DNA from 3 places in the Kineococcus gurbantunggutensis genome. Region 2 is predicted to be linked to each of the others. Evidence: riboswitches for the same ligand, from Rfam matches in the RefSeq annotation. Region 2 holds a riboswitch; each other region holds the start of a gene.

Region 1 (9,709 bases), on a different contig from region 2:
GGGTGATGCGGTCGGTGGCCTGCCGCCCGAAGGTGGAGTCGTACGACTGCACCCGCGGGCGCCAGCTCTCGCCGTTGCCGCGGTCGGTGCCCTCGTCGTCGGTGGGCTCGTACAGCAGGCCCGGGTGGGCGTCGACGGGCAGGACGAGCCCGCCGCCGGGGTGCGCGCCGACGTTGTTGTCGGCGTACTGGGAGTTCCAGTAGGTCACCAGCAGGCCGTCCTGGTACGCGTAGCGCTCGGCCCAGTCCGGGCGGGAGCGGTCGCCGTAGTTGTACGGGCCGGTGGCCAGGCTGGCGTCGTAGCCGCGGTACTGGCGGTACTCGGCGATGTAGGCGTTGAAGTACGAGCGCGTGGTGCTGCCCGTGGTCGAGGTGAAGCCCTTCAGCGTCCAGCTCGTCACCGGGGTGGAGCCGAAGGAGACGGCGTCCACCTGCAGGCCCGGCTCCGTGGCCGCGCCGTCGGTCCAGTAGCGGAAGCCGACCAGCGCCCCGGCGGGCACGCCCGCCAGGGAGGCGCTCAGGTCCACCCACTGGCCACCGGTGGTGCCGGTGACGCCCTGGCCGAAGTTCTGGCCGTTGGGGTCGGTGGTGGTGGAGCGGTTCGTCGCCAGCGGCGTGAAGGTCCTGCCGCCGTCGGTGGTGTAGACGGCGTAGGCGTAGTCCCAGTCCTGCTCGATCTGGTACTTCACCTTGGCGCGCAGCGTGCTCGCCCCGGCGGGCAGCGGCGCGAGCATGGTGTTGTCCAGGTCGTCGCCGGCGCCGGAGTACCAGAAGTCCGCGCCCTCGAACGGGGTGCCGATCGTGGTGGTGACCTTCTTGTCGGGCAGGTTCACCACGAGCGCCTGGGCCTGCTTGGTGTTCGCCTCCGCCGGGCCGAGCTTGGTGCTCACCTTGGCGCCGGGCGCGACGGTCTCGTGGTTCAGCCAGCCCAGCTGCAGCTTCTCCCAGGCGCCCATGTGCATGGGCTCGGTGCCGATCCCGTCCTCGGGGCGGCCGCTGCTGCCGTAGGAGCCGGAGGACATCAGCGACCAGAACGCGGTGGAGTTCTCCGCGCCGCCGGAGTTGCCGGAGGTGTCGTACAGGTCGGGCAGGCCCAGGTCGTGGCCGAACTCGTGGGCGAAGACGCCGACGCCGCCGTTCTCCGGCTCGACGGTGTAGTCGCCCACCCAGTACTTCGACCCCCCGATGCGGGTGCCGCCGAGCGGGTTGGTCGTGCCGCCCACGGAGGGGCCGCCGGCGCCGACGCGGGTGCTCTGGTTGTACCAGCGGTGCGACCAGATCGCGGCCTGGCCCAGGGTGCCGCCGCCGACCTCCTCGCCCTCGCCGGCGTGCACGGCCTGGAAGTGGTCGATGTAGCCGTCGGGCTCGTCGAAGTCGCCGTCGCCGTCGAAGTCGTAGCGGTCCCACTGGTCGAAGCGGGAGAGCTCCTGGTCGATCTGCGCGGCCGACCTGCCGGCGGCGACCTGCTGGGCGTACCAGCCGTTGAGGGAGTCGTTGACGAACGTCCACGCCGCCCGGTCGCCCAGGGCGTTGTCGCCGTAGGAGGCGCCCGTGCCGGGCAGGCGCACCCAGTCGGTGACGGCGCCCTCGACGGTGTAGCGGCCGGAGGAGACCTCGTCGTAGTAGTTGGCCATCGACACGTCGCCCTCGGCCTGCGAGAAGAGCAGGTCCTCGTAGTACGGCCGGGAGAAGTCCTTCGTCCAGATGGTGGTGTTGTCCACCGAGCGGTCCGGCGCGGGGATGCGGTTGTGCGGCAGGTCGCTGAACTCGCCGAGCACGGTGAAGATCTGGTCGGTGTCCTCGCGGGCGAGCTCGACGAACTGCCCCTTGGCGACCTCGACGACCTTCCCGTCCCCGCGCGCGGTGGCCTTCCCGCGCAGGACCTTCTCCAGGCCGGCCTGGCGCAGGGCGCGCTGCTTGTCGGCGAGCGGGTTGGGCAGGTCGTGGGCGCGGCCGGGCGCCTCGGTCCCGGGGGCGGCCCCCGAACCGGTGCCCGCCGGGGCCGCGGGGGCGGGCGCCGCCGCCGGGGGAGCGGTGCTGGGTGCTGCGGGGGGTGCTGCGGAGGCGACCGCCGGGGTGGCCGCGACGAGCGCGGCGCCCACGACGGCGCAGAGGGTTCTTCTCAACGCACGTGCTCCTGGGATCGAGGGGGCTGGCGCCCGCGTGCCGGAGGGTCTCCGGCGACGGTGTCGGGCGGCCGGGTTCGACTTTATGTCACCCACATGGTTCGTCAAGACACGCAACAGGGAGTTAACAGAGTGCCCCGCCGAACGAGCCCGGCCGCCGCGCGGGTGAGCCGGTTGACACGGCGCCCCTGCGCCGGGCACGGTGTCCCCACGACCATCGAGAGCGGCCGAGAGACCTGGCTCGACGACGCCGCAGCAACCCCCCTCCCGCAGGGCGTGGGTGCTTCCGCCAGGACCGATGGAGGGCACGGCATGACGCAGGACCGCACCACCGAGCTGCACTCGCGCCGGCACGTCGACCTGTGCCGCTGCGGTTCCGCCGCCTGTCGCTGACGACCCGCGGAACCCGTTCCCGACCGCGGGGCGCGCCCCGCGGACCCGGGGCGCGCCCCGCCCGCCGGTGCACCCGCCGAGCCCCCGACCGGGGCCCGTCTGGCGCACCCTCCCCGCCCGAAACCCCGGCCGTCCCCGCGCCGGGCACCCCTCACGCACGCACCTGGAGAGAACCCGCATGTCCACGAGCACGTCCGCCGCGGCGCCCGCCGACACCACCGACGCGAAGTTCGCCGAGTACGCCCACCCCGAGAAGCTGGTGAGCACGGCCTGGCTCGCGGAGAACCTCGGCCGCGAGGGCCTGGTCGTCGTGGAGAGCGACGAGGACGTCCTGCTGTGGGACACCGGCCACATCCCCGGCTCGGTGAAGGTCGACTGGCACACCGAGCTCAACGACCCGGTCACCCGCGACTACGTCGACGGCGCCGGGTTCGCCGACCTGCTCTCGCGCAAGGGCATCCGCCGCGAGGACACGGTCGTGCTGTACGGCGACAAGAGCAACTGGTGGGCCGCGTACGCCCTGTGGGTGTTCACGCTGTTCGGCCACGAGGACGTGCGCCTGCTCGACGGCGGGCGCGCCAAGTGGGTGGCCGAGGGCCGCGAGCTGACCACCGAGGAGCCGGCGCGCGAGCGCACCGAGTACCCGGTGGTCGAGCGCGACGACAGCCGCGTGCGCGCCTTCGCCCCCGACGTGCGCGAGCACCGCGGCGGCCTGGTGGACGTGCGCTCGGCGCCGGAGTACAGCGGCGAGCGCACCCACATGCCCGACTACCCGCAGGAGGGCACGCTGCGCGGCGGGCACATCGCCGGCGCGGCCAGCGTGCCGTGGGCCAAGGCGGCCGACGAGGACGGCACGTTCAAGGACCGCGCGGCGCTGGAGGAGATCTACTTCGGCGGCGCCGGCCTGACGCCGACCACGGAGACGATCACCTACTGCCGCATCGGCGAGCGCTCCAGCCACACCTGGTTCGTGCTGACGCACCTGCTGGGCCTGGAGAACGTGCGCAACTACGACGGCTCCTGGACCGAGTGGGGCAACGCGGTGCGCGCGCCCATCGTCGTCGGCACGGAGCCGGGCACCCGCTGACGTCCCGCGCGCGGGGGCCGCGGCCGGTGCCGCGGCCCCCGCGCGCGTCCCCGGCAGCGTCCTCCCGGGGGTCCTGCGGTGCCGAGGTGCCCGAAGTGCCCGAGGTGCCGAGGACCCCGCGCGGGGGACCGGTGACACGAGGAGGTGCCCGTGGCCAGCCCCGACGAGCACGCGTTCGACGTGCTGGACGTCCTGGAGGTCCGCCCGCGCGCGCCGCGGGGACCCGCCGGCTCGCGCGGCCCGGCGGCGCTGCGGTTCGCGCGCCGGCTGCTCAGGCGCCTGCGGCGGCGCTGACGCCCCGCGCGCCCAGCGCCTCGATGACCTCGCCGACCACGACGACGGCCGGGGGGCGCACCCCCGCGGCCCGGGCCACCGCCGCGATCTCGCCCAGGGGCGCGGTGGTGGTGCGCTGCCGCGGCGACCAGCCGTCCTCGACGACCGCCACCGGGGTGCCCGGGTCGCGGCCGGCGGCCACCAGCGCGGCGCTGAGCCGCTCCAGCGCCGAGACGCCCATGAGGACGACGAGGGTGCCGTCCAGGCGCGCCAGCGCCTCCAGGTCGTCACCGGCGAGGTCCTCGTGCCCGGACAGCACCGTGACGCAGCGCGCCGCGCCGCGGTGGGTGACGGGGATGCCGGCGGCGGCAGGCACCGCGAACGCGCTGGTGACGCCGGGCACCACCTCCACCTCCACGCCGGCCTCGCGGCAGGCCAGGACCTCCTCGCCGCCGCGGCCCAGGACGTAGGGGTCCCCGCCCTTCAGGCGCACCACGGTGCGCCCGGCCAGGGCCGCCTCGACCAGGACGCGGTTGATCTCCTCCTGCGGCACCGGGTGGTTCCCCGCCGCCTTGCCGACGTCGACGACCTCGACGTCCGGGTCCAGTTCGGTGAGCACCCCGGTGGGGGCCAGGCGGTCCACGACCACCACGTCGGCCTCGGCCAGGCGCCGGCGCCCGCGCAGGGTCAGCAGCTCCGGCTCGCCGGGCCCGCCGCCCACCAGGACCACCCGGCCCGGGTGCGGCCGCCGCCGGCGCAGCGGCAGCTCGCCGGAGTCCAGCCGGTGCCCCAGCGCGCCCGCCAGGACCCGGGCGCGCTCGGCGTCCAGGCCGGTTCCGGTACCGGCGCTGCTGCCGGCGCCGGTGCCACCCGCGGTCACGGAGACCACGACGTCGTCGCGGCGCACCACGGCGGGTTCCACCGCGGTGCCGGCCGCCGCGTCGCCCGGGCGCACGCACCACACGCGCCGCTGCTCGGCGAGGACGGCCAGGGCCTCGTCCTCGCGCGCGTCGCCGGTGGCGGCGTGCACCAGCCAGGCGTCCTGCAGGTCCGCCGGCCCGGCGCTGCCGCGCCGCACCCGCACCCGGCCGGCGGCGCGCAGCTCGCGCAGCTCCTCGCACAGCGCCTCGGCGACGACGAGGACGTCGGCCCCGGCCTCGGCCAGGCGGCGCGCGCACCCGGCGGCACCGGGCCCGCCGCCGGCGACGAGCACCCGCCGCCCGCGCAGGTCCAGGTGCAGCGGGTGCATCACGCGGTCCCGGTGGTCCCGGTCGCGGTGCCCAGCGCGCCCAGGACGCGCCCGGCGGCGGTGGCGACGTCCTCGCCGGCGGTGAGGGTCAGCACCTCGCCGCGCAGACCGGCCCGCGCCACCACCGCCGCGGCGGTGCCCGCGGCGGCCGCGTCGTCGGCGGCCAGCAGCGCCACCACGCCGGCGTCGGCGAACAGCCGCGCCACGTGGGCGGTGCGGCGCAGCGCCTCGGCCCGCTCGGGGGCCGAGCCGGCCAGGTCGGCGCCGAGCCCGGAGCGCAGGTTCTCCTCGCGCACCGCGTACGCCGGGCGCCCGGCCGCCAGCAGCGCGGCCTCCGCCGCCCGGGCCACCTCGGCGGGCTCCGGGGCGCCCGGGGCGGGCACCAGCCACAGCGCCGCGCCCAGGTGCGGGCGCTCGGCGCCGGAGGGCACCCACCCCTCGCCGGTGCGCTCGCGGGCGGCCGCGCGCCGGTCGGCGGCCTCGCGCACCACGCCGGCGGCGACGGTGTCGTGGCTGTGCTCGTCGACCAGGACGAACGCGCCCATGTCGCGGTTGCGGGTGTACGGCTCCACGACGAGGTCGACGGACGTGCGCAGCGTCACCGCGCCGATGTCGTTGAGCTGCAGCGCCTCGGGGGCGGGCAGCTCCGCCAGGGTGCGCGGGTCCATCCGGTCGTGCAGCGCGGTGACCTCCGCGCGCACGGTGCGGGTGGTGTGCTTCAGCAGCAGCCGGCGCCCGGGGACGAGGGGCTCGGCGTGCATCCAGCACAGCTGCGCGCGCAGCTCGCGGGTGACCACCGGCTCCGCGCCGGGCGCCACCAGCACGTCGCCGCGGCCGACGTCGAGCTCGTCGGCCAGCTCCACCGCCACCGACAGCGGCGGCACGGCCACCTCGCGCTCGGGGTCCAGCGCGTCCAGGGCGCTGACGCGGGTGCGCGCCCCGGAGGGCAGCACCACGACCTCGTCGCCGGCGCGCAGCGTGCCGGCGGCCATCCGGCCCGTGTAGCTGCGGCGCCGGCCGGCGACGGGGCGCGAGACCCACTGCACCGGCAGGCGCAGCCGGCCCACCCCGAAGTCCGGCGGCAGGACCTCCACGGAGTCCAGGTGCTCCAGCAGCGTGGGCCCGTCGTACCAGGGCGTGGCCGCCGAGCGGCGCGCGACGTTGTCGCCCTGCTTGGCGGCGACCGGCACGACGAGCATCCGCACCCCGAGGCGGTCGGCGACCTCCTGCAGCTCCGCGCGCACGGCGGAGAAGCGGCGCCGGTCGAACTCGACGAGGTCCATCTTGTTCACCGCCGCCACCAGGTGCGGCACGCCCAGCATCGTGGCGATGCGCGCGTGCCGGCGGGTCTGGTCCAGCACCCCGGCGCGCACGTCCACCAGCAGCATGGCCAGGTGGGCGTTGGAGGTCCCGGTCACCATGTTGCGGGTGTACCGCTCGTGCCCGGGGGTGTCGGCCAGGACGTAGTTGCGCCTGGCGGTGGAGAAGAACCGGTACGCCACGTCGATGGTGATGCCCTGCTCGCGCTCGGCGCGCAGGCCGTCCGACAGCGCCGCCAGGTCCGGGCCCTCGGGGCCCTCCACGGCGGCGAGGTGGTCGGTGGGCAGGCTGCCGGTGTCCAGCAGCAGCCGCCCGATGAGGGTGGACTTGCCGTCGTCCACCGAGCCCGCGGTGGACATCCGCAGCAGTTCCCGCATCAGAAGTACCCCTCGCGCTTGCGGTCCTCCATGGCGGCGGAGGAGGTGCGGTCGTCGGCGCGGGTGGCCCCGCGCTCGGAGACGGTGGCGGTGCTGATCTCGGCGATGACCGCCTCGACGTCGGTGGCCTCCGAGCGCACCGCGCCGGTGACGGTGAGGTCCCCGACGGTGCGGTAGCGCACCCGCAGGCGCTGCACGCGCTCCCCGGGCCGCGCCGGCGTGAGGTCGGTGACCGCCAGCAGCATCCCGTCGCGCTCGACGACGTCGCGCTCGTGCGCGAAGTAGATGCCGGGCAGCTCCAGCCCCTCCAGCGCGATGTAGCGCCACACGTCCAGCTCGGTCCAGTTGCTCAGCGGGAACGCCCGGACCTGCTCGCCGCGGTGGATGCGCCCGTTGTACAGCGACCACGGCTCGGGCCGCTGGTGGCGCGGGTCCCACTGCCCGGCGGCGTCGCGCACGCTGAACACGCGCTCCTTGGCGCGGGCGCGCTCCTCGTCGCGGCGCGCGCCGCCGAACGCGGCGTCGAAACCGCCCTCGGCCAGGGCGTCGAGCAGCGTGCGGGTCTGCAGCCGGTTGCGCGAGGAACCGGGGCCGCCCTCCTCGCGCACGCGGCCGGCGTCGATGCTGGCCTGCACCGAGGCGACGACCAGGCGCAGGCCGCCCTCGCGCACGCGCCGGTCGCGGAACTCGATCACCTCGTCGAAGTTGTGGCCGGTGTCCACGTGCAGGACGGGGAACGGCAGGGGGGAGGGGCGGAACGCCTTCTCCGCCAGGCGCAGCAGCACGATGGAGTCCTTGCCGCCGGAGAACAGCAGCACGGGGTTCTCGAACTCGGCGGCGACCTCGCGGACGATGTGGACGGACTCGGCCTCCAGCGCCCGCAGGTCGTCGACGGCGGTGGGCCCGGGCGCACCGGCCGCGTCGCGCGCGTGCGGCACGGCGGTGGTGGTCGGCGCGCTCACAGGTGGATCCCGCACTCGGTCTTGGCGGTGCCGGCCCAGCGGCCCGAGCGCGGGTCCTGGCCCGGGGCGACCGGGCGGGTGCACGGGGCGCAGCCGATCGAGGGGTAGCCGCTGGTGAGCAGCGGGTTCACCGGGACGGCGTGCTCGGTGGCGTAGTCGACGAGCTCGTCGAACGTCCACGCCGCCAGCGGGTTGAGCTTGACCAGCCCGTGCCGCTCGTCGAACTGCACCAGCGGGGTCCCGGCGCGGGTGGGCGCCTCCTCCCGGCGCACCCCGGTCACCCAGGCCTCGTACCCGCCCAGCGCCGCGGCCAGGGGCTCGACCTTGCGCAGCCGGCAGCAGGCCGCGGGGTCGCGCTCGTGCAGGCGGGGGCCGAGCTCGGCGTCCTGCTCGGCCACGGTGCGCAGCGGCAGCACGTCGACGACCCGCACCGGCATCGTCGCGGCGACCTCGTCGCGGGTGCCGCGGGTCTCGGCGAAGTGGTAGCCGGTGTCCAGGAACAGCACGTCCACGCCGGGCGCGCACCGGGCGACCAGGTGCGGCAGGACCGCGTCGGCCATGCTGCACGCCACGGCGAGGGTGCCGGGGAACGTGGCGGCCGCCCACGCGGCGACCTCCTCGGCGCCGGCGCCCTCCAGGCGCCGCGCCCCCTCCTCGGCCAGCGCCCGCAGCTCCCGCGCGGAGCGGGTGCGCCCGAGCGGGGTCGCGGTGGCGGGCGCGGTGGTGGCGGTGGTGGTGGCGGTGGTGGTGGTCTCGCTCATCGCAGAGCCTCCTCGTCGCTGCGGTGGGCCCACGCCGCGAACGTCTCGCGCGGCTCGCGGGTGTCGAGGTAGCGCCGCACGACGCGCTCGACGTAGTCGGGCAGGCCGTCGGCGGTGACCTTCAGCCCGCGCACGGTGCGGCCCAGGCCGGGTTCGGCGCGGTCGGCGGAGGCCAGCCCGCCGCCGAGGTGCACCTGGAAGCCGGGGACCTGCTCGCCGTGCTCGTCCTGCACGAGCTGGCCCTTCAGGCCGATGTCGGCGGTCTGGATCCGCGCGCAGGAGTTCGGGCAGCCGTTGACGTGCAGGGTGATGGGGGTGTCGATCTCGACGCCGGCCAGGCGGCGCTCCAGCTCGTCGACCGCCCGCGCCGACGTCGCCTTCGTCTCGACGATCGCCAGCTTGCAGTACTCCAGGCCGGTGCAGGCGATGGTGTTGCGCCGGAACGGCGAGGGGGTCGCCGTCAGGCCCAGCTCCTCCGCGCGCGCCAGCAGGTCCTGCACGCGCTGCGGGTCGACGTCGAGCACCACGACCTTCTGGTGCGGGGTCAGCCGCACCCGGCGCGAGCCGGCCGCCTCGGCGGCGTCGGCGAGCGCGCGCAGCAGCGTGCCGCTCACCCGCCCGACGGTGGGGGCCAGGCCCACGTACAGGCGCCCGTCCTTCTGCTCGTGCACGCCCACGTGGTCCCCGCGCCCGGACGGCGCCGGCGGCGGCGGGCCGTCGGGCAGGGCCCGGCCCAGGTACTCCTCCTCCAGCACCCGCCGGAACCGCTCGGCGCCCCAGTCGGCCACCAGGTACTTCAGGCGGGCCTTGTTGCGCAGCCGGCGGTAGCCGTAGTCCCGGAAGATCCGCACGACCCCGTACCAGACCTCCGCGGCGTCCTCGGGCGCCACGAACGCCCCGAGCCGCTGCGCCAGGTGCGCGCTGGTGGACAGCCCGCCGCCGACCCACACGTCGTAGCCCGGGCCCAGCTCGGGGTGCACCACGCCCAGCAGGGAGATGTCGTTGATCTCGTGGACGACGTCCTGGCTGGGGTGGCCGGTGACCGCGGTCTTGAACTTGCGCGGCAGGTTCGCCAGCTCCGGGTCGCCGATGAACCGCTCGACGATCTCCTCGATCACCGGCGTGGGGTCGAGGACCTCGTCGCGGGCGATGCCGGCCACGG
Region 2 (9,867 bases):
CCCACCCGCTCCAGCGCCGCCGCGGCGGCGTCCTCGTCGGCGGCGCTGGTGCGCGCGAACGCCGGGCGGTGCGGGGTGCGGCCCAGCAGCACCACCTCCGCGACGGTGAGCGCCGGGGCGCCCCCGCCCTCCTGGGCCACCACCGCCACCCGCCGGGCGACCTCGCGGGTGGACAGCGCGCCCACGTCGTCGCCGTCGACCTCCACCCGACCCGCGGACGGGCGCAGCGAGGCGTGCAGGGTGCGCAGCAGCGTCGTCTTGCCGCTGCCGTTGGGGCCCACCAGCCCCACGACCCGGCCGTCGGCGGCGTCGAGGTCCACGCCGTGCAGCACCGGCCGGTCGCGGTGCGCGAACCGCACGCCGCGCGCGCGGATCACGGCGCCGTCCCGGTGGTGAACCGCTCGGCGATGCGCTCCAGGCCCTGCACCGCCAGCGGCGTGGCCGGCTCGGTGAAGTTGAACAGCTGCACCAGCACCTCGCCCTCGCGCACGGCCGTCAGGCCCCCGGCGCCGGGCAGGCCCGTCACGGCCTCGAGCACCGGTCCCGGCTCGCCGTCGCCGTGCAGCAGCACGAGCACGTCCGGGTCGCGCGCCAGCAGCTCCTCGCGGGTGACCTCGAAGACGCGGTCGGCCACGTCGGCGAACGCGTTGACCAGCCCCGCCGCCTCCAGCTGCGGCGCGGCGGTGCTGCCCGCGCCGTAGGCGTAGGTGACGCCCCCGCCGACGGTGGGGTACAGCACCGCCGCGGTGCGCCGCGGCGCGCCGGCGGCCCGGGCCGCGGCCACCCGCTCGCGCACCGCCTCCACGCGCGCGCGCAGCCCGTCGGCGACCTCGCGGGCGCGCTCCTCGCGGTCGAAGACGCGCCCGTACAGCTCGACCTGCGCGTAGACCTCCTCGAACCCGGACGCCGGCTCGCCGGTGCGGCACAGCGCCGGCTCCTCCAGCAGCGGCACGCCGGAGGCGGCCAGCACCGCGCGGTCCAGGCCGTCGACCTCGCCGAGCACGAGGTCGGGGCGCTGGGCCAGCACCGTCTCGCGGGAGATGCGCAGGTGCCCGGCGGTGTCGGTGCGGTCGGTCAGCAGGGGCACCGCGTCCAGCTCCGCCCGCGCGGCCGCGTCGTAGTAGCCCGCCGGGTACTGCCCGGCGCGCGCCACCGCGCTGCCCAGCACGCCCAGGGCGTGCAGGGCGGGCACGGCGGCGCTCTTGAGCAGCACCACGCGCCCGGGCGGGGAGGCCACCTGCACGCGCTGGCCGCAGTTGACGACCTCCACGCGCCCGGCGCCCGGGGCCGCGTCCCGCTCGCCCCCCTCACCGCCGGCGCCGCACCCGGCGGTCAGCAGCGCGCAGGCGGCCAGGGCGCCGGCGCGGGTGCGCAGGGCGGTGCGGTGGTGGCGGTCGCTGCGGGGCACGGGTCTCCTCGGAGGGGTCGCGGGGTCGTCGCGGGGTCGTCGCGGGGTTCACGCGGCGGTGCGGGTGGTGCGCACCAGCCACAGCAGGAAGGGGCAGCCGACCAGCGCGGTGACGATGCCCACGGGCAGCTCCTGCGGCGCCAGCGCGGTGCGCGCCAGCAGGTCCGCGGCCACCAGGAACGCCGCGCCCAGGGCGGCCGCGGCGGGCACGCACCAGCGGTGCGCGCCGCCGACCAGGCGCCGCGCCACGTGCGGCACGACCAGGCCGACGAAGCCGATGGCCCCGCAGGCGGCCACCAGCACCCCCACGCACAGCGCCACCACGGCCAGCAGCGCCGTGCGGAACGCCGCCGGGGACACCCCCAGCGCGCGGGAGGTCTCGTCGCCCAGCGCCAGGGCGTCCAGCCGCGGCCCCCACGCCGTCAGCAGCACCGCGGTGGCGGCCACGACGACGAGCACCACCGCCAGCGGCGCGCCCCACGCCGCCAGCCCGAGCGAGCCCAGCAGCCAGAACACCACCGAGCGCGCGCCCTCGGCGGAGCCGGAGGCGAAGACTAGGAAGCTGGTGGCCGCGTGCAGGGCGTGGCCGACGGCGACGCCGGACAGCAGCAGCCGCGCGGAGGTGAGCGGGCCGGCGGAGCGGGCGACGGCGTGGACGAGCACGGCGGCGGCCAGCGCGCCGGCGAAGGCGCTGCCGGGCAGGGCGTGCGCGCCCCACCCGGCGCCGGCGCCGAAGAGGAGGGCGGCCGCGGCGCCCGTGGAGGCCCCCGAGGTCACGCCGAGGAGCTGGGGGTCGGCCAGCGGGTTGCGCACCATCGCCTGCATCGCCGTGCCGCACACCGCCAGGCCCGCGCCGGCGGCCAGGCCGAGCAGCACCCGCGGCAGGCGCACCTGCCACACCACCGCGTCGGCGACCGCGCCGGCGGCGGGGCCGGCGACGGCGGGGGCAGGCAGCCCGAGCAGGTGGTGCCCGGCGATGCGCAGCACGTCGCCGGGCGGCACGGCGGCCGCGCCCGCCGCGGCGCCCAGCACGGCCGCCGCCGCGGCCAGCGCCACCAGCAGCACCAGCACCGCGGCGCGGCGGCGGGCCCGCGCGCGCCGGCCCAGCGGGTCGGCCGGGCGCGCGGCGCGGCCGGGGGCGGCGGGCCCGGGCGGGCCGGGCGGACCGGGCGGACCGGGACGGGGCGGGGCGCCGGCTGACGGCACGGGACCTCCTGCGGGCGCGGGGACGGGAGCGGGCGGGCCGCACCGACCGCTTGTTGCAACCTACTCGCAACAGCGCCGGTGGCGCCGCCGCGCCCGCCCCCGGGGCGTTTTGACGCCCCCCGCGCGGCCCTCGTACGATTCGCGGCGGCATCGAGCGTCAGCGACAAGCCCTGGCTAGCTGACCGGCAACCCTCGTCCGCGGTGGGGTGCTCCAGGTGAAAGCCCGGCGGGACGGAGCGTCCCGCAAGCGTGTGGCCGTGCGGCACCCCCGGTGCCCGCGGCCTTCCCGAGCAGGAGGCAAGCCGTCGTGAGCCCGCGCGCCGCGTCCCCGTCGTGTCCCCGGGGCGGCACCGCCACCGTCGCCGGCTGACCGCCCCCCACCCCGCGCGCGCCCCCGCGGCGCCGCCCCCTCGACCCCCGCCGCGGACCCCCGGTCCGCCGGCGCACCCACCGAGCACGACCCACGAGGAGCCCGCGTTGTCCAGCACCACGCCGCCCGCCCTGCCCGAGAAGCCCGGGCGCAGCAAGCTGCCGATCGTCATCGGCCTCGCGATCGTCGCGATCGTGGCGATCGTCGTCACCCTCGTCGTGCGGGGCACCGGCGACGACACCGCCACCACCGCCGCCGGCGGTGGCGAGGTGCGGACCGTGCGCATCGGCGTCACCGACCAGGCCGAGCCGTACTGGAAGACCTACGTCGACAAGGCGCGCTCCGAGCTGGGCGTCGAGGTGCAGCTGGTCAACTTCTCCGACTACAGCCTGCCGAACCCGGCGCTGAAGCAGGGCGAGGTCGACCTGAACCAGTTCCAGCACGTGCAGTACCTGGCGAACTACAACGTCGAGGCCGGCGACGACCTGCAGCCCATCGGCGCCACCGCCGTCTACCCGCTGCCGCTGTACTCCACCACCGTGGACGAGCCGGGGCAGTTCGCCCCGGGCGCCACGATCGCCATCCCCAACGACGCCATCAACGAGGCCCGCGCGCTGCTGGTGCTGCAGGCCGCCGGCCTGCTCACCCTGGAGGGCGGCGGCAACGCGTTCTCCACCACCGACGACGTGCAGGACGCCAAGGTCGAGGTCACCGCGCTGGACGCCTCGCAGACCGCCAACGCCCTGCAGAGCGGTTCGGCCGCCGGCGCCGTGGTGAACAACAACTACGCCACCAGCGCCGGCCTGTCGCCCGACGACATCGTGTTCCAGGACGACCCCAGCAGCTCCTCCGCGGCGCCCTACGTGAACCTCTTCGTCTCGCGCGCGGAGGACACCGGCGACCAGACGTACCTGGACCTGGCCGCCCTCATCCACGACCCCGCGGTGCAGGCGGAGTTCGTCAAGAGCTACCCGCAGGCCGTGGTGCGCGACACCGACGCCGCCACCCTGCAGCAGGAGCTCACCGACGTCGAGCAGGACGCCCGGGCGGCGCAGGGCTGACGTGGCCGAACCCATCGTCCGCCTCACGGGCGTCAGCAAGCGGTACGAGCGCAGGGGCGGCAAGGCCGTCACCGCCGTCGACGACGTCAGCCTCGACGTGCACGAGGGCGAGGTCCTCGCCGTCATCGGCTACTCCGGGGCCGGCAAGTCGACGGTGGTGCGGCTGATGAACGCGCTGGAGGCGCCGACCTCCGGCACGGTCACCGTCGCCGGGCAGGACCTGACCCGGCTGCCGGAGAAGGAGCTGCGCCGGGCCCGGCAGAAGATCGGCATGATCTTCCAGCAGTTCAACCTGTTCCGCTCCCGAACGGTCGCCGGGAACGTCGCCTACCCCCTGAAGGTGGCCGGCGTGCCGAAGGCGCAGCGCGACGCGCGGGTGGCCGAGCTGCTGGACTTCGTCGGCCTGCTCGAGCGCGCCCACGCCCACCCCGAGCAGCTCTCCGGCGGGCAGAAGCAGCGCGTGGGCATCGCCCGCGCGCTGGCGACGAACCCGCCGCTGCTGCTGGCCGACGAGGCCACCAGCGCGCTGGACCCGGAGACCACCACCGAGGTCCTGTCGCTGCTGCGGCGGGTCAACCGCGAGCTCGGCGTCACGATCGTGGTCATCACCCACGAGATGGACGCGGTGCGGCAGATCGCCGACCGGGTCGCGGTCATGGAGGACGGACGCGTGGTGGAGGTCGGCGACGTCTACGACGTGTTCTCCGCGCCGCGCACGGCGCCGGCGCGGCGGTTCGTGCGCAGCGTCCTGCACGACCGGCCCGAGCCGGACGTGCTGGAGCGGCTGCGCCACCGCCACCCCGGCCGCCTGCTCACCGTGCAGGTCACCGACGAGCCGGACCTGCAGAAGCGCGTGGACCGGGCCTTCAGCGGCGCCGGGGTGCGCACCGAGCTCGTGCACGGCGGGGTCTCGGAGCTGCGCGAGCGGCGCCTGGGCTCGCTGACGTACGAGGCGACCGGGCCCGAGGGGGCCGTGGACGCCGCCCTGGCCGCGCTGCGCGCGGCGGGCGTCGCCGTCGAGGAGGAGGTCTGACGTGGAGGGCTTCCTCGACACGCTCGACGTCTACCGGGACGCGATCTGGCAGACGCTGTTCATGGCGCTGGTCTCGATGGTCGCCTCAGGCGTGCTCGGCCTGGCGCTGGGCATCGCCCTGTACGCCACCCGGCCGGGCAACCTGCTGGGCAACCGGCTGGTGTTCGGCGTCCTGGGCGTGCTGGTCAACGTCGTGCGGCCCATCCCGTTCGTCATCTTCCTCGCCGCCATCGGCCCCCTGCAGGTGGCCGTCATCGGCACGACGATCGGCACGAACGCGGTGACGTTCGCGATCTCGCTGGCCGCCGCGTTCGCGGTCTCGCGCATCGTCGAGCAGAGCCTGGTGAACGTGGACCCCGGCGTGGTGGAGGCCGCCCGCGCCGCCGGCGCCTCCCGGCTGCGGATCCTCTTCGGGGTCGTGCTGCCCGAGGGCCTGGGGCCGCTGGTGCTGGGCTACACGTTCATCTTCGTCGGCATCGTCGACATGACCGCCCAGGCGGGCCTGGTCGGCGGCGGCGGCCTGGGCCAGTACGCCATCACCTACGGCTCGCAGCGCTACGACTGGGGCGTCGTCTACGTCAGCGTCGCCACGATCATCGTGATCGTGCAGCTCGGGCAGTACGTGGGCAACCGCGTCGCCCGCAGCGTCCTGCGCCGCTGACGGCACCACCGCAGCGCCCCACCGCGGCGGCGCCGCAGCACCGCCGACGGGCGGGTCCCCACCGCGGGGGCCCGCCCGTCGGCGTGCCGGGCCCTGTCGGGCGCGCCCCGGCTGTGGGACGGTGACCGCGCCCCGCCCGCGCCACCACCAGGAGTCCCCGTGCTGTCCGAGCGCTCCCGTCCCGTCATCGAGGCGACCCTGCCGGTCGTCGCGCAGAACGTCGAGCAGATCGCCGACCGCTTCTACGCGCGCCTGTTCGCCGCGCACCCGGAGCTGCTCGACGGCACCTTCAACCGCGGCAACCAGGCGCAGGGCACCCAGCAGGTGGCGCTGGCCGGTTCCGTGGCCGTCTTCGCCACCACCCTGCTGCGCACCCCCGAGCAGCTCCCCGAGCAGCTGCTGGTGCGCACCGCGCACAAGCACGCCTCGCTGGGGGTGAGCCCCGCGCAGTACGACGTCGTGCACGAGCACCTGTTCGCCGCCATCGGCGAGGTGCTCGGCGAGGCGGTCACGCCGCGGGTCGCCGCCGCCTGGGACGAGGTGTACTGGCTGATGGCGCACGCGCTGATCCACACCGAGCGGGGCCTGTACAGCGCGCGCGGGGTGCGCCCGGACACCGTCTGGCGGCCCTGGCGGGTGGTCGCCAAGCGCGCCGAGACCGAGGACGTCACCACGTTCGTGGTGGAGCGCGCCGACGACCGGCTGGTGCAGGCCTCCCTGCCGGGGCAGTACGTCTCGGTGCGGGTGACGATGCCCGACGGGGTGCGCCAGCCGCGCCAGTACAGCCTCACCCGCGCCGACGACGGCAGGCACCGGCAGTTCTCCGTCAGGCGCGTGCACGGCGGCGGGCAGCCGGACGGGGAGGTCTCCACCCTGCTGTGCGAGCGCGTGCGGGTGGGCGACGAGCTGGAGCTGTCGGTGCCGTTCGGCGACGTGGTCCTGGACGACTCCGGGCGTCCGGTGGTCCTCGTCAGCGCCGGCACCGGCATCGCCCCGATGGCCGGGATGCTCTCGCACCTGGCCGCCGCCGGCTCGCACCTGCCGGTGACGCTGCTGCACGCCGACACCGCCGAGGCGTCCTTCGCGCTGCGCGAGCAGGTCCTCGCCGACCTGGCCGCCCTGCCCGGCTCCCGCGCGCACCTGTGGTTCGAGGACGGCGCCACCCCCTCCGCCCTGGCCGGCGCGCCCCGCGTGGCCGGGGTGCACGCCGGGCTGCTGGACCTCGACGCCCTGGGGGAGGACGGCCCGCCCGCCGGCGCCCTGCACTACCTGTGCGGGCCGGTGCCGTTCATGCGCGCGGTGCGCGGCGCCCTGCTGGAGCGCGGCGTGCCCGCGCGCGACGTGCGCTACGAGGTGTTCGGCCCGGACCTGTGGGCCGCGGACCTGGCCGGCGAGCCCGCCCCCGGCAGCGCCGCGCCCGTCGGCTGAGCCCCGGCGCCCCCCGTCCGACCGGCGGGGGAGGGGCGCGGCCGCCGCGCTCCGACCGCGGGGTGACGCGCCGGCGCCGCCGCGCTGGGACCGTGGTGCCGTGCCCGCCCCGACCGCGCCCGACCTCACCGCGCCCGCCGCCGCGCGCCCCGCCCGCCCCCTGCTGCTGGTGCTGTTGGCGCCGCTGGCGGGGCTGCTCGTGGGGGTGGCCACCTCGCTGGGGCAGACGGTCCTTGGCGGCACCGCCCTGGCGGGCCTGGCCAACGCCGTCAGCCCGTGGCTGGTGGCGCCGTTCCTGGCCGGCTCGCGCGCCCGCACCCGCGCCGGCGCCGCGCTGCTGGGGCTGCTCACCTGCACCGCGCAGGTCGCCGGCTACTACCTCACCGCCGCCGCGCGCGGCTTCGGCGTCGGCGCGTCGTCGACGGCCGTGTGGGCCGCCGCCGCCCTGCTCGCCGGGCCGGTGTTCGCCCTGGCGGGGCGCTCGTGGTGGAGCGCGCGCGGGCGCGAGCGCGGGCTGGGCGCGGCGCTGCTCGTGGCCGCGTGGGCGTGCGAGGCGCTGGTCTCCTACGCCCTGGTGCTGCGCTACGCCGACGACGCGGTGGTCTTCGGCGCCGTCGCGGCGCTGCTGGCGGTGCTGCTGGGCCGCCGCGGGCGTCAGCACCGCGCCCTGCTGGCCTGGCTGCCGCTGACCCTCGCGCTCGGCGCGGCGGGCGAGGGCGCGCTGCACGCGCTGCTGTGAGCCGGCGCACCCGCACCCGCCCGTGGCTGAGCGCGCCCGCCGTGCTCGTCCTGCCCGGCGGGGGCCTCCGGGAGCGCACCGAGCACGACGGCACCGGCTGCGCCCGCCGGCTGCACGGCCTGGGCCTGGCCGACGGCGTGCGGTGGGGCGCCCACGGCGGGCTCGCGCTGCCGCACACCGAGCGGTGGACCGCGGCGTGCCGGCGCCGGCTGGAGCTGATCGGCGTCCTGCCCGCGGGCGGGGGCGCCTGAGGCGCCGACCGCGCGCGGCGGCCCCCGGTGCTCCCCCGCGGGGGAGCGCCGGGGGCGACCCGCCCGGCGGCCCGTCAGTCGGTGGGCATCCGGGTGTGGTGCTGCTCGCCCAGGGGCTCGTCGGCGCTCGTGGCGCCGCTGTCGTCGACGCTGGCGACGCCGCTGGCGCTGGCGGGGTCGTAGACCATCCCGCCGCCGCCCTCGCCCTCGCCGCTGCCGCCGACCTTGGCGCGCACGGTGCCGGCCACCGAGCCGGCGGCGGCACCGACCTTCTCCTGCGCCTTCGCGCCGGCCTGCTTGGCCACGTCGGTGGCCTTGCCCTCCAGGTCGTTGACCGTGCTCTGCACCTTGGGGTTCCCCCACGCGCGGGCCGCCACCGAGCTGATCTGCTCGTAGCGCTCCCGGCCGGCGCGAGCGCCGAGGACGTAGCCGGCGGCTCCGGCCACCAGGAACAGGACCTTGCCCTTCATCGCGGACCTCCCGGGTTCTCGTGTCGGTGATCGGGGTGATCACCGACACTCTCCCAGCGGCGGCCGCATCCCGCGCGCCCAGGACGGCGCGGGGCGCGGCTCAGCGGACCCGGCGCAGCGCGGCCACCAGGCGCTCGACGTCCCCCGCGGTGGTGTCCAGGTGCCCGCTGACGCGCAGCGCCGGCGCGCGCATCTCCCCGGGGGCGCGCTCGACGCCGAGGCAGGTGGTCAGCACCCCCTCGTCCCCCAGCAGCCGGGCCCGCAGCGCCACCAGGTCCACCGCGCCGCCCGCCGGGCGCAGCGTCACCGTGGCGCTGGGCTCGTCGAGGTCCTCCACCACCTCCCAGGAGCCCGCCAGCCCGTCGGCCAGGCGCCGGCGCACCGCGGCGCCCACCGCGGCCAGCCCGGCGCGCACGCGGGCCGGGCCCAGCTCGCGGTGCTCGGCCAGGGCCGCGGCCAGCCCCACGCGGCCGGCGACGTGCGCCTCGGGCTGCTCCAGCGGCCCCAGCCGCCGCGCCAGCGGGCCGCGCGCGGCGACGAAGCCCACCCCGCGCGGGCCGGCCAGCCACTTGCGGGAGGTGCCGTAGACGACGACGTCGGCCTCCGGCGGCAGGGCGCCCATGTCGGTGTCCACGTGCCCCAGCGCCTGCGCGGCGTCCAGCACGACGGGCACGCCGGCGGCCGCGCACACCGCGGCCACCCGCGCGGCCGGCTGCACCGTGCCCACGTGGCTGCCCACCCACGTCACGTGCACCAGGTCCGGGCGCCGCCCGGCCAGCGCCCGCTCGAAGGCGGCCGGGTCCAGGCGGTGCGGGCCGGGCACGAGCACCGGGGCGACGCCGACGCGGTGCAGCAGCGCGGTGTTGGGGCCGTACTCGCCCGGCGCGTGCGCGGCGGTGGCCGGCGCACCGCCCGGCCAGCTCAGCAGCAGCTGGACCAGCGCGTCGCCGGCGCCGTGCACGAACGCCACCACGCCCTCCCCGGCCGGCCAGCCCAGCAGCGCGCGCACGTCGTCGCGGGCGCGCTCCAGGACGTCCGCGGCGCCGGCGGCGGCGACGTACCCGCCCACCTCGGCCTCGCGCAGGGCGTGCGCGGCGGTGGCCGCCAGCACCGCCCGGCTGCTGCGCCCGGCGGCGGCGGAGTCCAGGTGCACCAGCGCGCGCGGCGGGCGGGTGCCGCGCCACGCGGCGGCCAGGTGCGCGGGGGCGAGGTCGTCGTCGTGCGCGCCGGTGCCGTGCGC
Region 3 (9,867 bases), on a different contig from region 2:
GATGGCCGCGGCTCCCCCGTCCTTCGAGCGCATCTCGGCCGCCGAGCCGCTGTACCGCTACCTGCTCTGAGCCGCCGCGCGCGGCGCGGGCACCGGCGGCGCGGCGCGGGTGCGCGGCGGGTCCCGGCTGGCAGGATCCGCTCGCCCGCGCCGGACGGGCGCGGACGGTCGAGGCGAGGGGGTCCCGGTGCACGAGGCGTCCGAGCCCGTGCGGCGCCTGGGCGCCGCGGCGCTGCTGTGGCGCAGCGCCGCCGCGGTGGTGTTCCTGCTCCTGCTGAGCGCCGGGACGCTGCGCGGCACCGACGACGGCTGGCCCTTCGCGCCGATGTCGCAGTACGCCTTCGCGGTGGACCTGGACGGGGAGGTGCGCTCGCCGTACGTGCAGGGCACCGGCACCGACGGGGTGGTGCGCCGGGTGCCGCTGACGGCGGGCGGCGTGGGCGTGGAGCGCTCGGAGGTGGAGGGGCAGCTGCCGCGGTTCGTGCGGGACCCCTCCCTGCTGGAGGCGCTGGCGGCCGCGCACGCGGCGCGGCACCCGGAGCGGGTGCGCTTCGCGTCGCTGGAGCTGCGCCAGCGCGTCAGCGACCTGGCGGGCGGCCGGGTGGTGCGCGTGCGCGACGACCTGCTGGCGAGCTGGACGGTGCCGGACCCGCGGCAACCGCTGGGCTGCTGCGGCGGGGGCGCCCCGTGAGCGGGGGCGTCGCGGGGGCCGCCGCGGGCGCGTGGCGGCGCTGGTGGGCCCCGGCGGTGCCGGCGGGGCGGGTGGCGCTGCTGCGGGCGGTGCTCTACCCGTTCGTGGTGCTGGACGTGCTGGTCCTCACCGACGACCCGCTCGCGCACGGCGACGTGCCGGTGCAGCTGTACCGGCCGCTGGCGCTGCGGCGGCTGCTGCACCTGCCCGCGCCCTCGCCGGGGTACGTGCGGGTGCTGCTGGTGGTGCTGCTGGTCAGCGCGGTGGTGGCCGCGTGCGGGCGGCTGCCGCGGCTGGCGGGGGCCGTGTGCGCGGCGGCGTACCTGGACTGGCTGAGCAACGCCTACAGCTACACGAAGGTCGACCACGACCACGCGGCGCTGGTGGTGGCGCTGCTGGTGCTGCCCACGGTGGGCGCGGTCCGGGTGCGCCCAGGGACCGGGCGCGGGGCCGGGCGCGGGGCGCGGTCGCCCGACGAGGCCGCCGGGTGGGCGCTGCGCTGCGTGCAGGTGGCGGTGGTGTGCACCTACTTCCTGGCCGGGTGCGCCAAGGTGCGCTTCGGCGGCTGGGACTGGGCCGGCGGCGCGGTGCTGACGTGGGCGTTCTCCCGGCGCAGGACGGCGCTGACCGACGCGCTGGCCGCGGTGCCGCCGGTGCTGGTGGCGCTGCAGTGGCTGGTGCTGGTGGCGGAGCTGCTCAGCCCGGTGATGCTGTGGCTGCGCGGGCGGGCGCTGGCCGCTGCGGTGCTGTTCTGGCTGGCGTTCCACCTGGGCACGTACCTGACGCTGCGGATCCACTTCCTGCCCACCGTGGTGTGCCTGCTGGCGTTCGCCCCGCTGGAGCGGCTGGTGCCGCCGGTGCGCCCGCGGGGCCGGCGCGCGGGGACCGGGCGGCGGGCGCTCCCGGCCCAGGAACCGGCCGCCCGCGGGGGCCGTTGAGCGCGCATGGGCCTGATCTTCCGCCGCTCCAAGGACCTCGGCCGCGGCGTGCGGCTGAACGCCTCGAACCGCGGCGTCAGCTTCTCCAAGCGCTTCGGGCGCACGACGGTCGACTCGCGCGGGCGGTTCTCGGTGCGCCTGTTCAAGGGCCTGACCTGGCACGGCAGGCTCTGGAAGTAGGGCGGCGCTGCACCGGGCGGGTGAGCCGCGGCGCCCGGTCGGGTGAGGGTCACCGCCCGAGCGGGTGAGGTGCGCTCCGGGCGGGCGGGCCGCGCACCGATGTGGTTGAACGTGACACGACACGATGCGCTGACCCGGTGGTGGGCCGACCTCGACGACGCCGGCCGGGACGCGGCCCTGCTGCTCGAACCGGGACGGCGCCTGCCCGGCCCGCTGGCCGACGGCCTGCGCCGGCACGGGGTGCCGGTGCCCTCCGTCTCGGTCGCCTGGGACGTCGACGGGCGCCAGGAGGTCTCCACCGTCCACGTCCAGCCGCGCGAGGTCGCCGACTTCCTCACCGGGGTGCGCCGGGACGGCGCGCGTCCCGGCGCCGGTGGGGCGGGTGGGGCTCGAACCCACGACCGAGGAATTATGAGTTCCCTGCTCTGACCGACTGAGCTACCGCCCCCGGGCCCGCGAGCCTACCCGCCCCGCGGGCCGGCGCACCGCCCGCACCCCGGCGGCGGGGCGCGGGCGGTGCGGGCGGCGCGGGTGGTGCGGGCTCAGCGGGAGAGGCGCTCGCCCGCCAGGCGCGCGCCCTCGGCGAGGGCGGCGAGCTTGGCGGTGGCGATCTGCGGGTGGATGCGCCCGCCGAGGCCGCAGTCGGTGGAGGCGACGACGTTCTCGGCGCCGACGACGGAGGCGAACCGCTCGATGCGGTCGGCGACGAGCTCGGGGTGCTCCACGACGTTCGTGGCGTGGCTGACGACGCCGGGCACGATCTTCTTGCCGGCCGGCAGCTGCACGTCCCGCCACACCTTCCACTCGTGCTCGTGACGCACGTTGGCGGCCTCGAACGAGTAGGAGCCGGCGTCGATCTCCAGCATGAGGTCGGCGATGTGCTTGAACTCGACGTCCGTGGTGTGCGGGCCGTGCCAGCTGCCCCAGCACAGGTGGAAGCGGACCCGGTCGGTGGGCAGGCCGCGCAGCGCGTGGTTGAGCGCCTCCACGCGCACGCGGGTGAACGCGCGGTAGTCCTCGACGCTGGGCTCGGGGTTGATCTGGTCCCAGTTCTCCGCGATGGAGGGGTCGTCGACCTGCAGGGTCAGGCCGGCGTCGAGGACGGCGCGGTACTCCTCGCGCATGACCTCCGCCCACGCCCAGATGTGCTCCTCCTCGGTGGCGTAGTGGCGGTTGGAGATCCGCGCGCCGCTGCCGGGCGAGAGGGAGGTGATGAAACCGCGGCTGCGCTCCAGGCCGGCGGCCTCCAGGCCGGCGACGAGGTTGGCGACGTCGGAGGCGATGGCCTCCTGGCCGACGTAGCGCAGCGGGCCGGTGGTGGCGGGGAACGCGGTGGCGGTCTTGCCGGTGGAGATTCCCGAGGCGGGGTCGGTGTAGGCGTCGTGGAACAGCTGCCAGTCGCGCCGGTCCGGGAAGCTCGTCAGCCGCACCCGGCCGGGCTCGGAGCGCACGGTGGGCTGGCTGAAGATGTCCTCGCCGGTGACCTCCAGGCCGGCCACGCGCTGGAAGGAGTACGACCACCAGGCGCCGTAGTCGACGGCGCTGCTCATGGCCTTGCCGTACTCGCCGTCGCCGACGATCGTGATGCCCAGGTCGTGCTGGCGCTGCACGAGGTCGACGACGGCCTCGGTGAGCAGCTTGTCGAAGTCGGGGGTGCGCTTCAGGGTCAGGCCGTCCTCGGCGAGCTCGCGGGCCTCGTTGGCGGCGATGAGCTCGGGCGTGCGGGGCAGGCTGCCGGCGTGGCTGACCTCGATGCGTCGGGGGGTGCTCACGGGTGCTCCGTTCGTGGGGTGGTGGCTCGCTCAGCGCCGCAGGGCGCGGTCGAGGTCGTCGAGCAGGTCGTCGGGGTCCTCCAGGCCCACCGACAGGCGCAGCACGGCGTCGGACAGGCCGATGGCCGCGCGGCCCTGCTCGCCGAGGCGGCGGTGGGTCGTGGTGGCGGGGTGGGTGGCCAGCGACTTGGCGTCGCCGAGGTTGTTGGAGATGTCGATCACGCCGAGGCGGTCGAGCACCTCGAAGGCGCGCTCCTTGCCGCGGCCGTCGGGCGCGTCGAGCTCGAACGTGACGACGGTGCCGCCGAGCTCCATCTGCCGCTTGGCCAGTTCCGCCTGCGGGTGCGAGGGCAGCATCGGGTAGCGCACCCAGCGCACGCCCGCGGCGTCCTCCAGGTGCTCGGCGATGCGCAGGGCGGTGGCCGCGGAGTGCCGCACGCGCAGGCCGAGGGTCTCCAGGCCCTTCGCGAGCGTCCAGGCGTTGAACGGGCTGAGGGTGGGCCCGGTGTGCCGGGTCAGCTCGCGGAACCGGCCGTCGACGAACTCCGACGTGCCCAGCACCGCGCCGCCCATGACGCGGCCCTGCCCGTCGATGTGCTTGGTCGCGGAGTACACGACGACGTCGGCGCCGAACGCCAGCGGCCGCTGGCCGACGGGGCTGGCGAAGGCGTTGTCGACCACGACCGTCGCACCGGCCGCGTGCGCGAGCTGCGCGACGGCCTCGATGTCGACGAGGGTCTGCATGGGGTTCGCGGGGGTCTCGAAGAACACCGCCTGCGCGGGGGTGGACAGGGCCCGCTCCCACTGCGAGAGGTCCTCGCCGTCGACGAACTCCGTGCTCACGCCCCAGCGGGGCAGGATCTCGTCGAGGATCACGTAGCAGGAGCCGAACAGGCTGCGGGCGGCCACGACGCGGTCGCCCGCGCCGAGCAGGGCGGCCAGGGCGTAGAACACCGCGGACATGCCGCTGGCCAGGCCGTAGCAGGCCTCCGCCCCCTCGAGCAGGCGCAGCCGCTCGGTGAACACCGACACCGTCGGGTTGCCGTAGCGGGAGTAGACGTAGCGGTCGACCTCGCCGGTGAACGCGGCCTCGGCGTCGGCGGCGGAACCGTAGACGTACCCCGACGTCAGGTACATCGCCTCGGACGTCTCCTCGAAACCCGAGCGCGCCATCCCGCCGCGCACGGCGGTGGTGTCGGGCCGCCAGGGGCGGGGGGTGCTCTCCTCGTTCACGACTGCCTCCACGGCAGGCCCTCGGCGCGCCAGCCGGCGCCGCCGCGGTGCCCGTGCTCGTCCAGGTCGCCCTCGAAACCGTTCAGGACGTTGTAGCTGGGGGTGATGCCGGCGGCCGTGGCGGCCTCGGCCGCGGCGACCGAGCGCTTGCCGGAGCGGCACAGGAACACCACCGGGCCGCGGCGGCCAGCGGTGATCCCCGCGCGCTCCAGCTCGGCGAGGAACCGCGCCCCGGGGGCGGCGGGGTCCTCGGGCGCCCAGGAGGCGAACACCGGTCCCCTGCCGGTGCCCGCGGTGTCCGGGACCCCGACCCAGGTCCACTCCGCCTCGGTGCGGACGTCGACCAGGACCGCCTCGCCGTCCTCGTGCAGCAGGTCGAACGCCTCGCGCGGAGCGAGGTCGCCGGCGTAGCTCACGTGCCCTCCCATCGGTCCCGGCATGAGCACCCTCCCGTAGGGGGTTGCTGCGGCGTCGTCGAGCCAGGTCTCTCGGCCGCTCTGGATGGTCCTGCCAGCGTAGGGCATGCCCGGCCGTGCCCGGGCGCCGTCGGCACCGGCGGGCCCGTCCGGGGCGCCTCCCGCCCGCACGGGCCCGCGCCCGCCCCCGGTGCGCCGCCGCGGTGCCGACGCGGTGCCGACGTTGCCAGGCGGGGCGCGCCCGTGGCACGCTCCGGGCAGGTCATGAGCGCCAGCGCGAAGCCCCGGCTCGCTGGCCGGCAACCCTCCTCACGCGGCGGGGTGCCCCGGGTGACGACCTGGCCGGTGCCGAGGTGGCGCCGGCAAGCGCGGACCCGCGGGCACCGTCCGGCGGGTCCCCTCCCCGAGGAGGCCCTCGTGCCCACGCCCACGCTCCCCGCCCCCCGCTGCGCGCCCGCGCTCGCCCCGCTGCTGCCCGTCGTCGGCGCCGCCACCCGCGTGCCGCTGGCCACCGGCGGGGAGGCGGTCTACGCCAACCTCGACAACGCCGCCAGCGCGCCCGCGCTGGCGGCGGTGGCCGAGCACGTGGCGCGGGTGCTGCCGCACTACGCCAGCGTCCACCGCGGCGCGGGCTACCTCTCGCGGGTGTCCACGGAGCTGTTCGAGTCCGCGCGCGGCGCGGTGGGGCGCTTCGTCGGGGCGCGGCAGGACGACGCGGTCGTCTTCACCCGCAGCACCACGGACGCCCTGGACCTGCTCTCGCGCGCCGTGCCCGCCGGCGGGCGCGTGCTGGTGGCGGACGTGGAGCACCACGCGAACCTGCTGCCCTGGCAGCGCTCGGCGCGCACGACGGTGGTGCCCGGCGGCCCGGACGCGGCCGGCACAGCGGCGGCGCTGGAGGCGGAGCTGGCCGGCGGCGGCTACGCGCTGCTGGCGGTGACGGGCGCCTCCAACGTCACCGGCGAGGTGCTGCCGCTGCGGCGCCTGGCGCGCGCCGCGCACGCCGCCGGCGCCCGCATCGCCGTGGACGGCGCCCAGCTCGTGCCGCACCGGCGGGTGGACCTGGCCGGCGACGACCTGGACTGGATCGCCTTCTCCGGGCACAAGCTCTACGCGCCCTTCGGCGCCGGGGCGCTGGTCGGGCGGCGGGACTGGCTGGACGCGGCCGAGCCGTACCTGGCCGGCGGCGGCGCGACGCTGGAGGTCGGGACCGGGGGCGTGCGCTGGGCCAGCGGCCCGGAGCGCCACGAGGCCGGCTCCCCCAACGTGCTCGGCGCGGCGGCCCTGGCGCGCGCGTGCACCGCGCTGGCCGCGCTGCCCCCCGGCGCGCTGGAGGAGCACGAGGCGGCGCTGCGCGAGCGCCTGCTCGACGGGCTCGCCGCGCTGGAGGGCGTGCGGGTGGTGCGCCCGGACGCCGAGGACGCCGTGGGGGTCGTCACGTTCACCGTGGAGGGGCACCCGTCCTCGCAGGTCGCGGCGTACCTGTCGGCCGAGCACGGCATCGGCGTGCGCGACGGGCGCTTCTGCGCGCACCGGTTCGCGGACTCCCTGGGGCTGTCCTCCGGCGCGCTGCGCGCCAGCACCGGCGTGGGGACCGGATCGGCGGACGTGGACCGGCTCCTGGCGGCGCTGCGGCGGTTCCTCACCGCCGGGCCCGAGCTGCGCTACGCGGTGGTCGACGGCTCCTGGGGCCCGGTGGGCGACCCGCGGCCCGACCCGGCGGGTTTCCTCGGCGCCGACCTCGACCGCGTCGCGCGGCCGCGGTGACCCCGGGGCGCTCGCGGGAGCGCCCGCGCCGCCCGCCCCCGACGGCCACCACCCGCCCCACCCGTTCCGACCACCCCGACGAGGAGCCCGCCGTGCCCGACCCGTTCCACCTCCTGCTCGACGTCGACGGGGGCGGGTGGCACCCGGCCGCCTGGCGGCGCTCGCGCAGCGCACCGGCCGACGTGTTCTCCCCCGCCCGGCTGCGCGGGTTCGCCGTCACCGCCCAGGCGCAGGGCCTGACGGCGCTGACGTTCGAGGACTCCCCGCTGCCGGACGCGCGCAACCCCGTCGGCCACCTGGACGCGGTGCAGCGCGCGGCGTTCCTGGCCGGCACCACCGAGGGCGTCGGGCTGGTGCCGGTGGTGCCCACCACGTACACCGAGCCCTTCCACGTGGCCGCGCAGATCGCCTCCCTGGACCACTCCTCGGCCGGGCGCGCCGGGTGGATCGCCACCGCCACGCCGGAACCCGCCGCCGCCCGGGCGGTGGGCCTGCCCGCGCTGGCCGGGGAGGACCTGCGCACCGAGCTGGCCGACGTCGTGGGCGCCGTGCGCGCCCTGTGGGACTCCTGGGAGGACGACGCGGTGGTGCGCGACGTCGCCACCGGTCGCTACGTCGACCGCGACCGGCTGCACCACGTGGACGTCGACACCGGCCGCTGGTCGGTCAAGGGCCCGCTGACCGTGCCGCGCTCACCGCAGGGGCAGTCGGTCGTGCTGGCCGCCGAGGGGGCGCTGCCGGCCGGTCAGGTCGACGTGGTGCTCACCGGGGACCCGGCGGCCCGGCGCACCGCGGGAGGCCCGCTGGTCGTGGTGGAGGTGGAGTTCGCGCTGGACACCGAGGCCGCCCCCGCCTCGGAGCGGGTCGCGGCCCTGGACGCGGACGCACCGGCACCCGACCGCGGCCGGGTGCGCTGGACGGGCCCCGGCGAGGGGTTCGCCCGGTTCCTGGCGGACCTGTCGGGGCGCGTGGACGGCGTGCGCCTGCACGCCGCGGTCCTGGACGAGGACCTGCGGCAGCTGGTGCGCACCACGCTGCCGGAGCTGCGGGCGGCCCGCCTGCTGCGGGCCCCCCTGAGCGGGTCCACCCTGCGCTCCACCCTCGGCCTGAGCCGGCCGGCCAACCGCTTCGCGACCGCCTGAGGAACCGACGATGAGCAGCAGCGAGTTCCGCTACCCCGACGCCACGGTGCACTTCGGGGTGTTCTTCCAGGGCGTGAACCACACCACCGTCTGGTCCGACCCGCGCAGCGGGTCGCAGGTGCACCACTCCACGTTCACGCAGCTGGTGCGCACCGCCGAGCGAGGCCTGTTCGACGCGTTCTTCCTCGGCGAGGGCCTGCGGCTGCGCGAGCAGCGCGGGAGGATCCACGACCTCGACGTCGTCGGGCGCCCCGACGCCCTGACCGAGCTGGCGACGCTGGCCGGCCTCACCGAGCGCATCGGCCTGGTCGCCACCCAGAACACCACGTACAACGACCCGGCGGACCTGGCCCGGCGCCTGGCGTCCCTGGACGTGCTCTCCGGCGGGAGGGCCGCGTGGAACGTCGTCACCACCGACAACGCCTGGACGGGGGCGAACTTCCGCCGCGGCGGGTACCTCGACCACGCCGACCGGTACGAGCGCGCCGAGCGGTTCGTCGCGATCGCCCGGCGGGTCTGGGACAGCTGGGACGGGGAGGGTTTCGCCCCCGTCCGCCACGAGGACCGGCTCTTCGACGTCGAGGTGAGGCCCACCGTGCCGCGCAGCCCGCAGGGCCACCCGGTCGTCTTCCAGGCCGGCGACTCCCCCGCCGGGCGGGACTTCGCCGCCCGCTCCGCCGACGTCGTCTTCTCCCGGCACGGCACCGACCACGCCGACGCGCTGGAGTTCGCCGACGACGTGCGCCGCCGCGTGGTGGCCGCGGGCCGCCCGGAGGACGACGTTCTCATCCTGCCGGGCACCCAGATCGTCCTCGGCGACAGCGACTCCGACGCCGAGGAGAAGGCCCGCTGGGTGCTGGAGAACCAGGTGACGCCCGCCACGGCGCTGTCCCTGGTGGGGCAGGTGTGGGGCGAGGACCTGTCCGGCCACGACCCGGACGGGCCGCTGCCGGCGCACGACCCGGTGATCTCCGACATCGACGGCACCCGCGGGGCCGCGCGCCAGGGCCACGACCCGCGCGCCATCGCCCGGCAGTGGCGGGCGGTCGCCGAGGAGAACAAGTTCTCCCTGCGCGAGCTGGTCATCCACAACTCCGCCGAGCGGGGTTTCGCCGGCACCGCCTCGGCGGTGGCGGACGAGCTGACGCGCTGGGTGCGCACCGGTGCCAGCAGCGGGTTCAACATCACGCCCTACCTGGTGCCCAGCGGGCTGGACGACGTCGTCGACCAGCTCGTGCCCGCCCTGCAGGACCGCGGCGCCTACCCCACCGAGTACGTGGGCACCACGCTGCGCGAGCACCTGGGGCTGCGGGCCCCGCTCACCCACCGCTGACGCGCGCGCGGGGCACGGGCGCGAGCAGGCCCCGGCGGACCGGGCAGACCGGTCCGCCGGGGCCTGCGCCGTGGGCGCGGGGGCCTACGCCGTCGGCGCCGGGGCCGGCGCGTCCAGCGGGCGGGGCACCGCCGCGATCAGCGCGCGCGTGTACCCCTCGCGCGGGGCGGTGAGGACGTCCTCGACGGTGCCGCTCTCCACCACCCGGCCGGCGCGCAGCACCGTGACCGTGTCGGCGACCTGGCGCACCAGCGCCAGGTCGTGCGAGACGAACAGGTACGTCAGCCCCAGCTCGCGCTGCAGGCGCACCAGCACGTCGACGATGCCGGCCTGCACCGTCACGTCGAGCGCGGAGGTGGGCTCGTCGAGCACGAGGACGTCGGGGCGCAGCACGA

What was found. Region 2 has a riboswitch for S-adenosylmethionine ahead of ACRYR7_RS04065 (MetQ/NlpA family ABC transporter substrate-binding protein). Riboswitches for the same ligand answer to the same signal wherever they lie in the genome.
Region 1: linked by a shared signal. The riboswitch ahead of ACRYR7_RS17055 (sulfurtransferase) and the one ahead of ACRYR7_RS04065 (MetQ/NlpA family ABC transporter substrate-binding protein) in region 2 are both predicted to bind S-adenosylmethionine.
Region 3: linked by a shared signal. The riboswitch ahead of ACRYR7_RS15350 (aminotransferase class V-fold PLP-dependent enzyme) and the one ahead of ACRYR7_RS04065 (MetQ/NlpA family ABC transporter substrate-binding protein) in region 2 are both predicted to bind S-adenosylmethionine.

What each region holds. Positions count from the first base shown of each region.
Region 1 is NZ_JBJLSG010000099.1:8,262-17,970, reverse strand. It holds gene ACRYR7_RS17060 (immune inhibitor A domain-containing protein) at 1-2,125, opposite strand, end outside; SAM riboswitch class I at 2,337-2,430, shown strand; gene ACRYR7_RS17055 (sulfurtransferase) at 2,697-3,605, shown strand; gene ACRYR7_RS17050 (hypothetical protein) at 3,756-3,899, shown strand; gene cobA (uroporphyrinogen-III C-methyltransferase) at 3,877-5,127, opposite strand; partial or broken gene ACRYR7_RS17040 (sulfate adenylyltransferase subunit 1) at 5,295-6,824, opposite strand; gene cysD (sulfate adenylyltransferase subunit CysD) at 6,824-7,762, opposite strand; gene ACRYR7_RS17030 (phosphoadenylyl-sulfate reductase) at 7,783-8,547, opposite strand; gene ACRYR7_RS17025 (nitrite/sulfite reductase) at 8,544-9,709, opposite strand, start outside.
Region 2 is NZ_JBJLSG010000013.1:43,173-53,039, forward strand. It holds gene ACRYR7_RS04050 (ABC transporter ATP-binding protein) at 1-377, opposite strand, end outside; gene ACRYR7_RS04055 (ABC transporter substrate-binding protein) at 374-1,408, opposite strand; gene ACRYR7_RS04060 (FecCD family ABC transporter permease) at 1,457-2,515, opposite strand; SAM riboswitch class IV at 2,761-2,870, shown strand; gene ACRYR7_RS04065 (MetQ/NlpA family ABC transporter substrate-binding protein) at 3,092-4,045, shown strand; gene ACRYR7_RS04070 (methionine ABC transporter ATP-binding protein) at 4,047-5,078, shown strand; gene ACRYR7_RS04075 (methionine ABC transporter permease) at 5,140-5,739, shown strand; gene ACRYR7_RS04080 (globin domain-containing protein) at 5,899-7,167, shown strand; gene ACRYR7_RS04085 (DUF6518 family protein) at 7,268-7,906, shown strand; gene ACRYR7_RS04090 (hypothetical protein) at 7,903-8,157, shown strand; gene ACRYR7_RS04095 (YtxH domain-containing protein) at 8,232-8,627, opposite strand; gene ACRYR7_RS04100 (aminotransferase class V-fold PLP-dependent enzyme) at 8,728-9,867, opposite strand, start outside.
Region 3 is NZ_JBJLSG010000082.1:8,874-18,740, reverse strand. It holds gene ilvA (threonine ammonia-lyase IlvA) at 1-70, shown strand, start outside; gene ACRYR7_RS15385 (hypothetical protein) at 188-691, shown strand; gene ACRYR7_RS15380 (HTTM domain-containing protein) at 688-1,629, shown strand; gene ACRYR7_RS15375 (DUF4236 domain-containing protein) at 1,636-1,809, shown strand; tRNA gene ACRYR7_RS15370 (tRNA-Ile) at 2,184-2,257, opposite strand; gene ACRYR7_RS15365 (cobalamin-independent methionine synthase II family protein) at 2,352-3,581, opposite strand; gene ACRYR7_RS15360 (O-succinylhomoserine sulfhydrylase) at 3,612-4,826, opposite strand; gene ACRYR7_RS15355 (rhodanese-like domain-containing protein) at 4,811-5,230, opposite strand; SAM riboswitch class I at 5,236-5,322, opposite strand; SAM riboswitch class IV at 5,491-5,605, shown strand; gene ACRYR7_RS15350 (aminotransferase class V-fold PLP-dependent enzyme) at 5,648-6,997, shown strand; gene ACRYR7_RS15345 (LLM class flavin-dependent oxidoreductase) at 7,090-8,139, shown strand; gene ACRYR7_RS15340 (NtaA/DmoA family FMN-dependent monooxygenase) at 8,150-9,472, shown strand; gene ACRYR7_RS15335 (dipeptide ABC transporter ATP-binding protein) at 9,557-9,867, opposite strand, start outside.